2 regions of the Mesorhizobium sp. WSM4817 genome follow, and region 2 is predicted to be linked to the other one. Evidence: predicted binding sites of a transcription regulator. Region 2 holds the regulator's gene; the other holds the start of a gene.
The links. Region 2 encodes PhoB, which activates phosphate uptake and scavenging genes when phosphate is short. Its sites were predicted from a motif close to TGTCATNNANCTGTCAT; they were not measured.

Region 1: a site for PhoB is predicted at 2,328-2,344, ahead of phnC (phosphonate ABC transporter ATP-binding protein). Genes of this name have one in related genera too.

The regions. Positions count from the first base shown of each region.
Region 1 covers NZ_JBVVQQ010000013.1:168,735-174,814, forward strand. Annotated here, with positions in the region: gene AC0L2K_RS19255 (alpha-D-ribose 1-methylphosphonate 5-phosphate C-P-lyase PhnJ) at 1-101, shown strand, start outside; gene phnK (phosphonate C-P lyase system protein PhnK) at 98-874, shown strand; gene phnL (phosphonate C-P lyase system protein PhnL) at 877-1,584, shown strand; gene AC0L2K_RS19270 (DapH/DapD/GlmU-related protein) at 1,581-2,198, shown strand; gene phnC (phosphonate ABC transporter ATP-binding protein) at 2,415-3,272, shown strand; gene phnD (phosphonate ABC transporter substrate-binding protein) at 3,435-4,343, shown strand; gene phnE (phosphonate ABC transporter, permease protein PhnE) at 4,420-5,394, shown strand; gene phnE (phosphonate ABC transporter, permease protein PhnE) at 5,399-6,080, shown strand, end outside.
Region 2 covers NZ_JBVVQQ010000018.1:135,197-141,276, forward strand. Annotated here, with positions in the region: gene pstA (phosphate ABC transporter permease PstA) at 1-200, shown strand, start outside; gene pstB (phosphate ABC transporter ATP-binding protein PstB) at 213-1,028, shown strand; gene phoU (phosphate signaling complex protein PhoU) at 1,064-1,771, shown strand; gene phoB (phosphate regulon transcriptional regulator PhoB) at 1,788-2,477, shown strand; gene AC0L2K_RS23370 (ROK family protein) at 2,744-3,991, opposite strand; gene xylF (D-xylose ABC transporter substrate-binding protein) at 4,256-5,296, shown strand; gene AC0L2K_RS23380 (sugar ABC transporter permease) at 5,436-6,080, shown strand, end outside.

The DNA.
Region 1 (6,080 bases), on a different contig from region 2:
CCGATACCGACCATTGCGAGAAGCGGCGCGAGCAAGGCCATCGCGGCCACCTTGCGCCCGAGACCCCTCCTGCCCTGGAAAAAAGGGAGCCGGCGCAATGACCGACGAACCGCTGCTGCGCGTTTCCGCGCTGTCCAAGTTCTACGGCTCGCGCATTGGTTGCGAGAACGTCAGCTTCGACCTGTGGCCGGGCGAGGTGCTGGCGGTGGTCGGCGAATCCGGTTCCGGCAAGACGACGCTGCTCAACTGCCTGTCGACCAGATTGCTGCCGAGCTCCGGCACCGCCAGCTACCGCATGCGCGACGGCCAGTTCCGCGAGCTTTACCGCATGAGCGAGGCCGAGCGACGCTTCCTGATGCGCACCGACTGGGGTTTTGTCCATCAGAACCCCGCCGACGGGCTGCGCATGACGGTGTCGGCCGGCGCCAATGTCGGCGAGCGGCTGATGGCGGTCGGCGACCGCCACTATGGCAAAATCCGCGCTACCGCCGTCGACTGGCTGTCGCGCGTCGAGATCGACGAGGACCGTATCGACGACGAACCGCGCGCCTTTTCCGGCGGCATGCGCCAGCGCCTGCAGATCGCCCGCAACCTCGTCACCGGGCCGCGGCTGGTGTTCATGGACGAGCCGACCGGCGGCCTCGACGTCTCGGTGCAGGCGCGCCTGCTCGACCTGTTGCGCGGCCTGGTCACCGATCTCGGCCTGGCGGCGATCGTCGTCACCCACGACCTTGCGGTGGCGCGTCTGCTGTCGCAACGCATGATGGTGATGAAGGACGGCCGCGTCGTCGAAAGCGGCCTCACCGACCGCGTGCTTGACGATCCCCGTGCGCCCTACACCCAGCTTCTCGTTTCTTCCATTCTGCAGGTGTGATCATGGCAACCCCGCTCGTCGTCTCCGATGTCGCCAAGAGCTTCACCATGCATCTGCGCGACGGCATCAAACTGCCTGTCGTCGCCGGCGTGTCGTTCTCGATCAGGAGCGGCGAATGCGCCGTGCTCGGCGGCCCCTCCGGCGCCGGCAAGAGCTCGATCCTGAAGATGCTCTACGGCAACTATGCCGTCGATGCAGGCCAGATCATCGTCCAGCACGAGGACGGGCTCATCGATCTGGCGACGGCCAGCCCACGCACCGTGCTTGCCGTGCGCCGCCTCACGATCGGCTATGTCAGCCAGTTCCTGCGCACAGTGCCGCGCGTCTCGGCGCTGGATGTCGTCGCCGAACCGCTGGTCGAGCGCGGCGAGGACCGTGAGGTCGCGCGCAGCAAGGCGTGCGCCTTGCTGGCGCAGCTCAACCTGCCGGAAAAGCTCTGGATGCTGCCGCCGGCGACCTTTTCCGGCGGCGAGCAGCAGCGCGTCAACATCGCGCGCGGCTTCATCACCGAGCACCCGATCCTGCTGCTCGACGAGCCGACCGCTTCGCTCGACGCCAGCAACCGCGACGTGGTGATTGCACTGATCGCGGCCAAGAAGGCGGCCGGCGTCGCCCTGCTTGGCATCTTCCACGACCACGACGTGCGCGAGGCAGTGGCCGACCGCGTCATCGACGTGACCGCTTTTGCCGCCGGGAAAATGGCCGCATGACCCGAAAACTGTCGGAAACGCCGCTTGTCCACGAGACAGCGGAAGTCGACAACTCGACGCTCGGCCGCTGGACCGAAATCGCCGAACGCTGCCGGCTTTCGGAAAGTACGCTCGGTGACTATTCCTACATGATGCAGGACTGCAGCGCCTGGTGCGCGACGATCGGCAAATTCGCCAACATCGCCGCCAGTGTGCGCATCAACGCCACCAACCATCCGACCTGGCGGCCGACGCTGCACCATTTCACCTATCGCGCCTCTGACTATTGGGACGACGCCGAGCACGAGAGCGAATTCTTTGCGCAGCGCCGCGCCAAACGGGCCACCATCGGCCACGACACCTGGCTTGGCCACGGCTCGACCATCCTGCCCGGCGTCAGCGTCGGCGATGGTGCGACGGTCGGCGCCGGCGCCGTGGTGTCAAAGGACGTCGCGCCCTACACCATCGTCGGCGGCGTGCCGGCCAAACCGATCCGCGAACGCTTCGACCGCCGCACGGCGGAACGCTATCAGGCACTTGCCTGGTGGGATTGGGACCACGCCCGCCTGCGCGCCGCGCTCGACGATTTTCGCGCGCTTTCGGCGGAAGCATTTCTGGAAAAATACGGCGGCTAGTGAATGGTGAATGGTGAATAGTGAATGGCGGCAGGGAAGCCGTTCTTGTCACCATTCACCATTCACCATTCACTTGATCGAACAGCGGCCGCCGGCTCGCCCCTTTCAGGCTGTGGACGGTAACAAAACTGACATCAATCCGACACCGCGGTTTCACGCGGCTGCGCTAGCCAAGGTTAACAGACCTTCGAAACGCGACTGGACTGGAACTTGCCTATGTCAGCAACCTCAGCCACGCTCGAAATCCGCGGCGTCACCCGTCGGTTTGGCAGGAACACCGCCGTCAGCAATGTCGACATCTCGATCCCGCACGGCCAAATGGTCGGCATCATCGGCCGATCGGGCGCCGGCAAGTCGACGCTTTTGCGCATGATCAACCGCCTCATCGATCCGAGCCAAGGGTCGATTTTCTTTGACGGCGCCGAAGTCTCCAGCCTGCGCGGCTCGCTGCTCAGGCGCTGGCAGCGCGACTGCGCCATGATCTTTCAGCAATTCAACCTGGTGCCGCGCCTCGACGTGCTGACCAATGTGCTGCTCGGCCGGCTCAATCACCGCTCGACAATTGTCAATCTGCTCGGTGTCTTCTCCCGCGAGGAACGGGCCGAGGCGATCGCGGCGCTCGAACGCCTCGACATCGCCCGCACGGCGCTGCAGCCGGCCGGCACCTTGTCCGGCGGCCAGCAGCAGCGCGTGGCGATTGCCCGCGCCATGATGCAGCAGCCGAAAGTCATCCTCGCCGACGAGCCGATCGCCTCGCTCGACCCGCTCAACGCCAAGGTGGTGATGGATTCGCTGCAGGACATCAATCTGCGCGAGGGCCTCACCGTCGTCACCAATCTGCACACGCTGGATACCGCGCGCACCTATTGCAACCGCATCATCGGCATGGCCGCCGGCAAGGTGGCGTTCGACGGCCCGCCCGAAGAGCTCAATCGGGAGGCCGTGCGCATGGTCTATGGCGCTGACAGCAATGGCGGCGAAATCTCCGAGGCGATCACTTCGACCAGCGTCACCATCAAGCAAAAAATCGTCGCATCCGCCGGACTCCTCGAGCCCGCATTTCCCGGCTACTAGGTCCACGATCCGGCAAGGGATACCGGTATACGAGTATACGAAAAGCAGACGACGAAAGAGCGCCCTGGACCGTCAGTCCGCATCAAGGCCGGGCATAAAAAAAGCGCCGTCAAAATTCGAACGCTGCCGGCGCGATGCCGGAACCAACAGGAGAGACGCGAAATGTTTAGAAAAATACTTTTCGGTGCCGTTTCCATCCTCGCCATGGCGATGGGCGCAGTCCAGGCACAGGACCTGAAGGAATTCCGCGTCGGCATTCTGGGCGGCGAGAACGAAGCCGACCGCCTGCGCAACTACCAGTGCTTCGCTGACCACATCAAGCAAGTCCTCGGCGTCGAAAAAGTTTCGCTGTTCCCGGCCGCCGACTACGACGGCGTCATCCAGGGCCTGCTCGGCGGCACGCTCGACTTTGCCGAGCTCGGCGCTTCCGCCTACGCCAAGGTCTATCTCGAAAACAAGGACGCGGTTCAACCGATCCTGACGACGATCCAGACCGACGGCTCGACCGGCTACCGTGCGGTCATGGTCGCCCGAGCTGATTCCGGCATCAAGACGCTCGCCGACATGAAGGGCAAGAAACTCGGTTTCGCCGATCCCGATTCGACTTCTGGTTACCTGATCCCGGTCACGTCACTGCCCAAGGACATCGGCATGGATGTGAAGAGCTACTTCGCGTCGACTGGTTTCGGCGGCGGCCATGAACAGCTTGTCCTTGAAGTCCTGAAGGGCACGTTCGATGCCGGCACCACCTGGGCCTCCGGCGTCGGCGACTTCAACGACGGCTACAGCTCGGGCAATCTGCGCAAGATGGTCGACAAGGGCGTCCTCAAGATGGATGACCTCGTCGAACTGTGGCAGTCGCCCCTGATCCCGAACGGCCCGCTGGTATTGCGTACGTCGATCGACGCCGGCACCAGGCAGAAGATCACCGATTTCCTGACCAAGCTTCCGGAAACCGATCCGGCCTGTTTCTCGGCAATTCAAGGCGGCGATTACAAGGGCTATTCGCCGGTTACCCCGGAATTCTACCAGCCGATCATCGACGCCCGTAAGGCGAAGATCGGCTCGTAGAAACAAACTGCCACAACGCCGCCGGGGCCATGTGCCGCCGGCGGCGTTGCCGCATCAGGGGCCGGGAAAAACATCGATGAGTGCGACCGAAATTTACCGCGCGCCCGCGCTTTCACCGGAGGGAGCCACCGTCGAGCGGCACTGGCGCGATCTTGCCGCCCGCCGGCGCCTTTACACGATCGGCGGCCTGGTTTTCCTGTTTCTTGCACTCTCCGGCTCGCTCTGGTTCGCCAACGAAACCAACGCCGGAAAGTTCTTCGACCGCCTTCCCTACGTCGCCGACTTTTTCGCCGAGTTGAAGCCGCGCGACTGGTTCGACCCGGCGCGTGCGCTGTTCGACCTGCCGTCCCCCTATGACGACGGCAGCCTCAAGTTCGACTACCCGGAAGGCCGGGTCTACCTGACCCAGGGCATCTACATTCCGGAGTATTTCCACCGGATGATCGAGACGCTGAACATCGCCCTGTTTTCGACGCTGGTGGGCGCCACATTCGGTTTCCTGCTCTGCTTCTTCGCTGCAGGCAATATCACGGCCAGCCGCTGGCTCCGTTTCGCTACCCGCCGCTTCCTTGAAATTGTCCGCGCCTTTCCGGAAATTGTCATTGCCGGCTTTTTTCTGGCGATTTTCTCGCTAGGGCCGATTCCTGCGATCATTGCGGTCAGCATCCATACCGTCGGCGCGCTCGGAAAAATGTTCTTCGAAGTCGTCGAAAATGCCGACATGAAACCTGAGGAAGGCTTGCGCGCCGTGGGCGCCAATTGGGTCGAGCGGGTGTGGTTCGGCATCGTGCCCCAGGTCCTGCCCAACTTCATCAGCTATTTCCTGCTCCGCTTCGAGATCAATGTGCGCGCTTCGACCATTCTCGGCGCCGTCGGCGCCGGCGGCATCGGCGAATCCCTGCGTCTTTCGATCGGCCGAGGCCATGAGGCCAAGACCATTGCCATCGTCTTCCTGCTGTTCTGCACGATTGTCGCCGTCGACCAGCTTTCGGCATGGCTGAGACATCGTCTTGTCGGCCGGCAGGCGTTTGCATACGGGCGCGGAGAGTAGTGCAATGAACGCCGCTGCCATCAACGACATCGCCGCTCGCCACCCGGACGCGTTCCGGCGCTCGCTGTGGAAGCGCTACGCTACCCCGATCGGCATCCTTCTTTGCATTCTCTACACCTTCTACTGCGCGTGGTTCTTCTCGGTCGCCGCCGTTCTCGAAAAGGCGAACTGGAATCTTGCCGACGCTTATCTCGCCGACTGGGTGTCTTACGAAATCCGGCCCGACATCGAATTCAAGCACAATCATCTGACGATCGACTACTCCCGCTTCTCCAAGCTGGGATCCAATCCAGATCCCGACTGGGTCGCCAAGCAGATGGCCGTCATCGAGCGGCAGGTCGAGGCAGCGCCGGCACCGGCGATCGCGACCAACAAGTCGTCGCAGGATTCGTTCATGGCGCCTGGTGCGCCAACTGCCGAGAACCCGGCCGCCCCGTCGGGCCAATCCGCTGCTGCGGTGCCTGAAACGGTGCGCGAAAACGCTGTCGTGGCGGCGACTGTCACCCTTGCCGATGGCCAGATAGCCGTCACGCCAAACCTGGTCACCGTGACGCGCGGCGCCGAAACCGTCGTCTTCGAGATCGCCAAGGGCAGTTCTGTGACACCGCGCACACCGCTGCCTGACTGGATCGAGCAACGCAGGCCAGGCTCGACAGCCTATGTCTCGTTCGGATTTCTCGGCCGTG
Region 2 (6,080 bases):
TCGCCTTCATCGTCGACATTCCCGGCGGCTTCACCGATCCCGCGACGATCCTGCCGGTGCAGATTTTCATGTGGGCGGATTTCCCGGAAGCGGGGTTCCAGCAGAAGACTTCGGCGGCGATTTTGATTTTGCTGGTGTTTTTGGTCATCATGAATGCCATCGCGGTGATACTGCGCAGGCGCTTCGAGCGGCGCTGGTAAGGAGTAGAGGATATGAACATCATGACGGAAGCCGGCGTCGAGCAGAAACTGAGCAGCGCAACCAACGCCCCTTCGATCAAGATGAAGGGCGAAAAGGTCTCTGTTCACTACGGCGAGAAGCGAGCTCTGTTCGACGTCGATCTCGATGTCCGCGAGCATCAGGTGACGGCGTTGATCGGGCCATCGGGCTGCGGCAAGTCGACGTTCCTGCGTTGCCTGAACCGAATGAACGACACCATCGATATCGCGCGGGTGAGCGGCAAGATCACGCTCGACGGCGAGGACGTCTACGATCCGAAAATCGATGTCGTCGAGCTGCGAGCTCGCGTCGGCATGGTATTCCAGAAGCCGAACCCGTTTCCGAAGTCGATCTACGAAAACGTCGCCTATGGTCCGCGCATTCACGGCCTGGCCAGGACCAAGGCCGAGTTGGACGGCATCGTCGAATCGAGCCTGAAGAAGGCCGGCCTGTTTAACGAGGTCAAGGATCGCCTACTCGAGTCGGGAACCGGTCTGTCCGGCGGACAGCAGCAGCGTCTGTGCATTGCGCGCGCCATCGCCGTGTCGCCGGAAGTGATCCTGATGGACGAGCCCTGTTCGGCGCTCGATCCAATCGCCACCGCCCGCGTCGAGGAACTGATCGACGAACTGCGCCAGAATTATACGATCGTCATCGTCACCCATTCGATGCAGCAGGCGGCGCGCGTGTCGCAACGCACGGCGATGTTCCATCTCGGGTATCTGGTCGAGGAGGGCGCGACCGACAAGATGTTCACCAACCCCGACGACAAGCGCACCCAGGACTACATCACCGGCCGGTTCGGCTGAGCGGTCCGGCGAATTTCGAACACGAGGACAGCACCATGGGTGAACACACCGTCGCATCTTTCGACGAGGAACTGGAGCACATCGACAGGCTGATCCGCGACATGGACGAGCTCGCCGCCGCAATGGTAGCGGCCTCGATCCGCGCGCTGCTTGCGTCGGACAATGCGATGGCGCAGCGCGTCGTCTCGGACGACGCCATCATGGATGCGCGGCAGCGCGAACTCGATGACAGCGCCATCACGCTGATCGCCAAGCGGCAGCCGATGGCGCAGGATCTGCGCGCCGTGGTTGGCGCAATCCGCATGGCGGGCGATCTCGAGCGCATCGGCGATCTGGCCAAGAACATAGCCAAGCGGGTCAGCGCAGTCGGGCAGAGCGCGACGCCGCGTAATCTGTCGCACGGTATCGACGCGATGGCGGACCTCGTTCTTGTGCAGCTGCGCGGCGTGGTCGAGCACTATGTGTCGCGCGATGCCGGCGCGTTGAAGGAACTGCGCGCCGACGACCAGAAGATCGACGTGAAATACACGGCGGTTTTTCGCGAGCTCCTGACCTACATGATGGAGGATCCGCGCAACATCACCGCGTGCACGCACCTTCTGTTCTGCGCCAAGAATCTCGAGCGTATCGGCGATCACGTCACCAACATCGCCGAAAACGCCTACTTTGTCGTGACCGGGCAGCAATTGCCGGCGGACCGCCCGAAGCTCGACGAAACGACGATGTCGGCGCCGGCGACATGACAGGAGTAACCGGCCGATGATCGCGCCGCGCATCATGGTGGTGGAGGATGAAGAGCCGCTGGGCGTCCTCCTCCGTTACAATCTTGAATCCGAAGGCTATCAGGTCGAGGTGGTGACGCGCGGCGACGAGGCCGAAATCCGGCTGCAGGAAAACGTGCCCGATCTTTTGGTGCTCGACTGGATGGTGCCGGCGGTTTCCGGCATCGAGCTTTGCCGGCGCCTTCGGGTGCGCCCCGAAACCGAGCGGCTGCCGATCATCATGCTGACCGCGCGCGGCGAGGAGAGCGACCGGGTGCGCGGCCTTTCGACCGGAGCCGACGACTATCTGGTCAAGCCGTTCTCGACACCGGAATTCATGGCCAGGGTCAAGGCGCTGCTGCGCCGCGCCAAGCCCGAAGTGCTGTCCAGCGTGCTCAAGGTCGGCGACATCATGCTCGATCGTGAATCGCACAGGGTCTATCGCAAGAAGAGCGAGATCCGGCTCGGGCCGACCGAATTCCGGCTGCTCGAATTCATGATGCGCCACCCGGGCCGGGTCTTCTCGCGCAGCCAGTTGCTCGACAATGTCTGGGGCGAGACGATCTACATCGACGAGCGCACGGTGGACGTCCATGTCGGCCGGTTGCGCAAGGCGGTCAACAATGGTCGCATGCCCGATGTCATCCGCACCATCCGCGGCGCGGGCTATGCGATCAGGGAAGACTAGGGGATGTGCTGATATTCAGGTGATGCCGGCCTGCGAACGGCTGATACCTGCGCTTACCTACAGCGCCGCGCACCCTGTTGGGCACGCAAAGGACGCTGTAGAACTTTGATTTTGCGCACGACCTTTCCGAAATCGATCTCGATTTCGGGGTCATGCGCGGGCTCACGTACCCAAAAGTACGCTCCGCTCCGGTTCTCGGAACCCACCATTCTCGACTCGGCCTGACCTGAATCTCAACACACCCCAAGTCGCGACCCGGGAATCCTTCAAGCCACGTTCTTTCCGACCGAGCCGGCTCGTGCCTGGATGCTCGGCGCGAAAATCTCCTGATCGACGAAGCTTAGCGCCCGCATGGCGCAGCCTTCGCGTATCAGCGGCAGCTCGTTCGGCTCGGTGTCGAAGGAAATCGAACCCGAATGCTGGCCGCCGGCGGTCTGGGCGATGGCCTCGCGCAGGGCCGGCTCGATCAGGTCGAAGGCGGCAGCGCTGGCGCCGACCATGGCCACCGGCGCCGGATCGATCAGCGCAAACAGGCTGCCGAGCCCGAAGCCGAGCGCCTCGCCGGCCTTGCGGTAGGCTTCGCGCTCCGGTCCGTCCATCTCGCGCGCCCGGGCCGCCAAGGCCCGCATGTCGGCGTCGCTGACATCGGCGACCGGCTCGGCGTTCTCGCTCAACAGCCTTGCGTTGCGCCAGATGGCGTAGTTGCCGGCATAAGCCTCGACGCAGCCGCGCCGCCCGCAGCGGCAAAGCGCGCCGCCCGGCCGATGGATCATGTGGCCGAATTCGCCGCCTGAGGAGTGGGTGCCGGTGAACAGCTCGCCCTTCAGCACCAGCCCCATACCGATGCCGTGCGAGAGCAGGATGGCGATGAAATCGTCGCGGTAGCGATCCGGGTGGCGCCAGCGCAGCGCCACGGCCATCATGTTGCAGTCGTTCTCCATGATGGCCGGGATGCCGAACTCGCGTTCCAGAATGTCGGCGAAGGCGATGTTCGTCTGCGGCGTGATCGGCGACCACAACATGGCGCGCGCGTGGGAATCGGTGATGCCCTGGATCGCCAGCGCGATGCGGGCGACGCTTTGGACATCGAGGTCGGGATCTTCGAGCCGGCGCCGGACGATGGCGACACATTCGTCGATCAGCGCGTCACGCGACATGGTCAGCGTGTCCAGCCGGCGCTGTTCCTCGGCGACCACTTGTCCGGCATAATCGATGACGGCGACCGACAGGAAATTCAGCGACAACACGACGGCCAACACCGCAGCGGCTTGCGGATTGAGGCTGAGGCCGACCTGCGGCCGGCCGCGTTTCAGCGAAACCGTCTCGCTCGCCTTGCTCTCGGCCAGGATGCCTTCCTGGATCAGGTCGGCAGAGATCGCCGATATGGTCGAATGGCTGAGGCCGGTGGTCGCGGCGATCTCGGTCCGCGACGGCTGGCCTGCCCGGCGCACGGCCGAAATCACCATCGCCCGGTTGCGCCGGCGCAGATCGTCATGACGGATTCCCACCGACATTTTTTGTTTCCTCCTCATTGCCGCGGCCGCTCATGAATCGGAAGCCGTCGGTATGTCGGACAAATACTGGCAGAAGCAAAAGGGGCTGTCATTATTTATTCCGAGCCTCGAAAAAATCTCGACAGGACGTCAAAATCCATCAGAAATGTGTTGACAGTGCTTCGGCCTTGGACCAGTATTTTTTCGAGGCTCGAAAAAAATAGAGCCTTTGTGCCGGCCTTCGGGCCAGTTGGTCGCGCCCTACGCGGCGCAGGGAGGAATATCATGAAGAGATTCGCAGCCGCCATTCTGGCGGGGGTCGCCATGTCGCTGACGCTCGCGTCGGCCGCGCAGGCCAAGGACAAGGTCATTGGCGTTTCGTGGTCGAACTTCCAGGAAGAGCGTTGGAAGACCGACGAAGCCGCCATGAAGGCGGCGATCGAGGCCGCCGGCGATAAATATATCTCCGCTGACGCACAGTCCAATCCCGGCAAGCAGCTGACCGACGTCGAAAGCCTGATCTCGCAGGGCGCCAACGCGCTGATTATCCTTGCGCAGGATGCCTCGGCCATCGGTCCGGCGGTGCAGAAGGCGCTGGACGAAGGCATTCCGGTCGTCGGCTATGACCGGCTGATCGAGAACAAGGACGTCTTCTATCTGACCTTCGACAACCAGGAAGTCGGCCGCATGCAGGCCCGCGAAGTGTTCAAGGTGGCGCCGGAAGGCAATTACGTCTTCATCAAGGGCTCGGGCGCCGACCCTAATGCCGATTTCCTGTTCGCCGGCTCCATGGAAGTGCTCAAGGATGCCATCGACAGCGGCAAGATCAAGAATGTCGGCGAGGCTTATACGGACGGCTGGCTTCCCGCCAACGCCCAGAAGAACATGGAACAGTTCCTGACCGCCAACGACAACAAGGTCGATGCGGTGGTTGCCGCCAATGACGGCACCGCCGGTGGCGTCGTCGCGGCGCTGACGGCGCAAGGCCTGGCCGGATCCGTCCCGGTTTCGGGCCAGGACGGCGACCATGCCGCGCTGAACCGTATCGCGCTCGGCACACAGACCGTATCGGTGTGGAAAGACGCGCGCGAGCTCGGCAAGAACGCCGCCGAGATCGCCTCGCAGCTGGCCGACGGCAAGCCGATGACAGACATTGCCGGTGTCAAGGATTTCACCACGCCGGGCGGCAATGTCGTCAAGTCGCTGTTCCTGACGCCGATTGCCATCACCAGGGACAATCTCAACGTCGTCATCGACGCCGGCTGGATCAAGCAGGAAGAGGTCTGCGCCGGCGTGGCGGCGGGCACCGTCCCGGTCTGCAACTGATCCGCCTTCGCCAAAAAACTTGAAACGCCGCGGCTTCACGCCGCGGCGTTTTTTCAAAAGAGTTGTTTTTCCGCGTCTCGCGGGTAATTTCTAAGCTGCTTCCGGCATCCGCGGCAGACGGCAACGGTGGGAGGACATCATGACCGACACGATTTCCAACACGCCGGTTGCTGACCGGGCGCGTGAATCCGAGCTCAGCCCCTTCGGCCGCTTCCTCAAGGCAACCGAGCTCGACATACGCATGCTCGGCATGGTCGGCGCGCTGCTGATCATCTGGGTTGGAATCCACATCCTGTCGGGTGGGCTTTTCCTCACGCCGCGCAATCTCTGGAACCTGTCGGTGCAGACTTCCTCGGTCGCGATCATGGCGACCGGCATGGTGCTGGTCATCGTGATGCGCAACATCGATCTTTCGGTCGGCTCCGTCGAAGGCGTCATCGGCATGGTGATGGGCGTTGCGCAGGCAGAATTCCTCATCCGCGTCATGGGATTCCAGCTTGGAAATCCCTGGATATGGGTCATCGCACTGGCTGCCGGCGTGGTGCTCGGCCTCATGATCGGCGCGCTTCAGGGCTTCATCATCGCCTATCTCGAGGTTCCGGCCTTCATCGTGACGCTGGGCGGCCTGCTGATCTGGCGCGGCATGGCGTGGCTGATGACGAGCGGGCGCACCGTCGCGCCGCTCGATGCCACCTTCCAACTCATGGGTGGCGGGCCGCGTGGCTCGATCGGGGCGACCGCGAGCTGGATCGTCGGCATTCTCGCCTGTGTGGCCGTCGCCTTG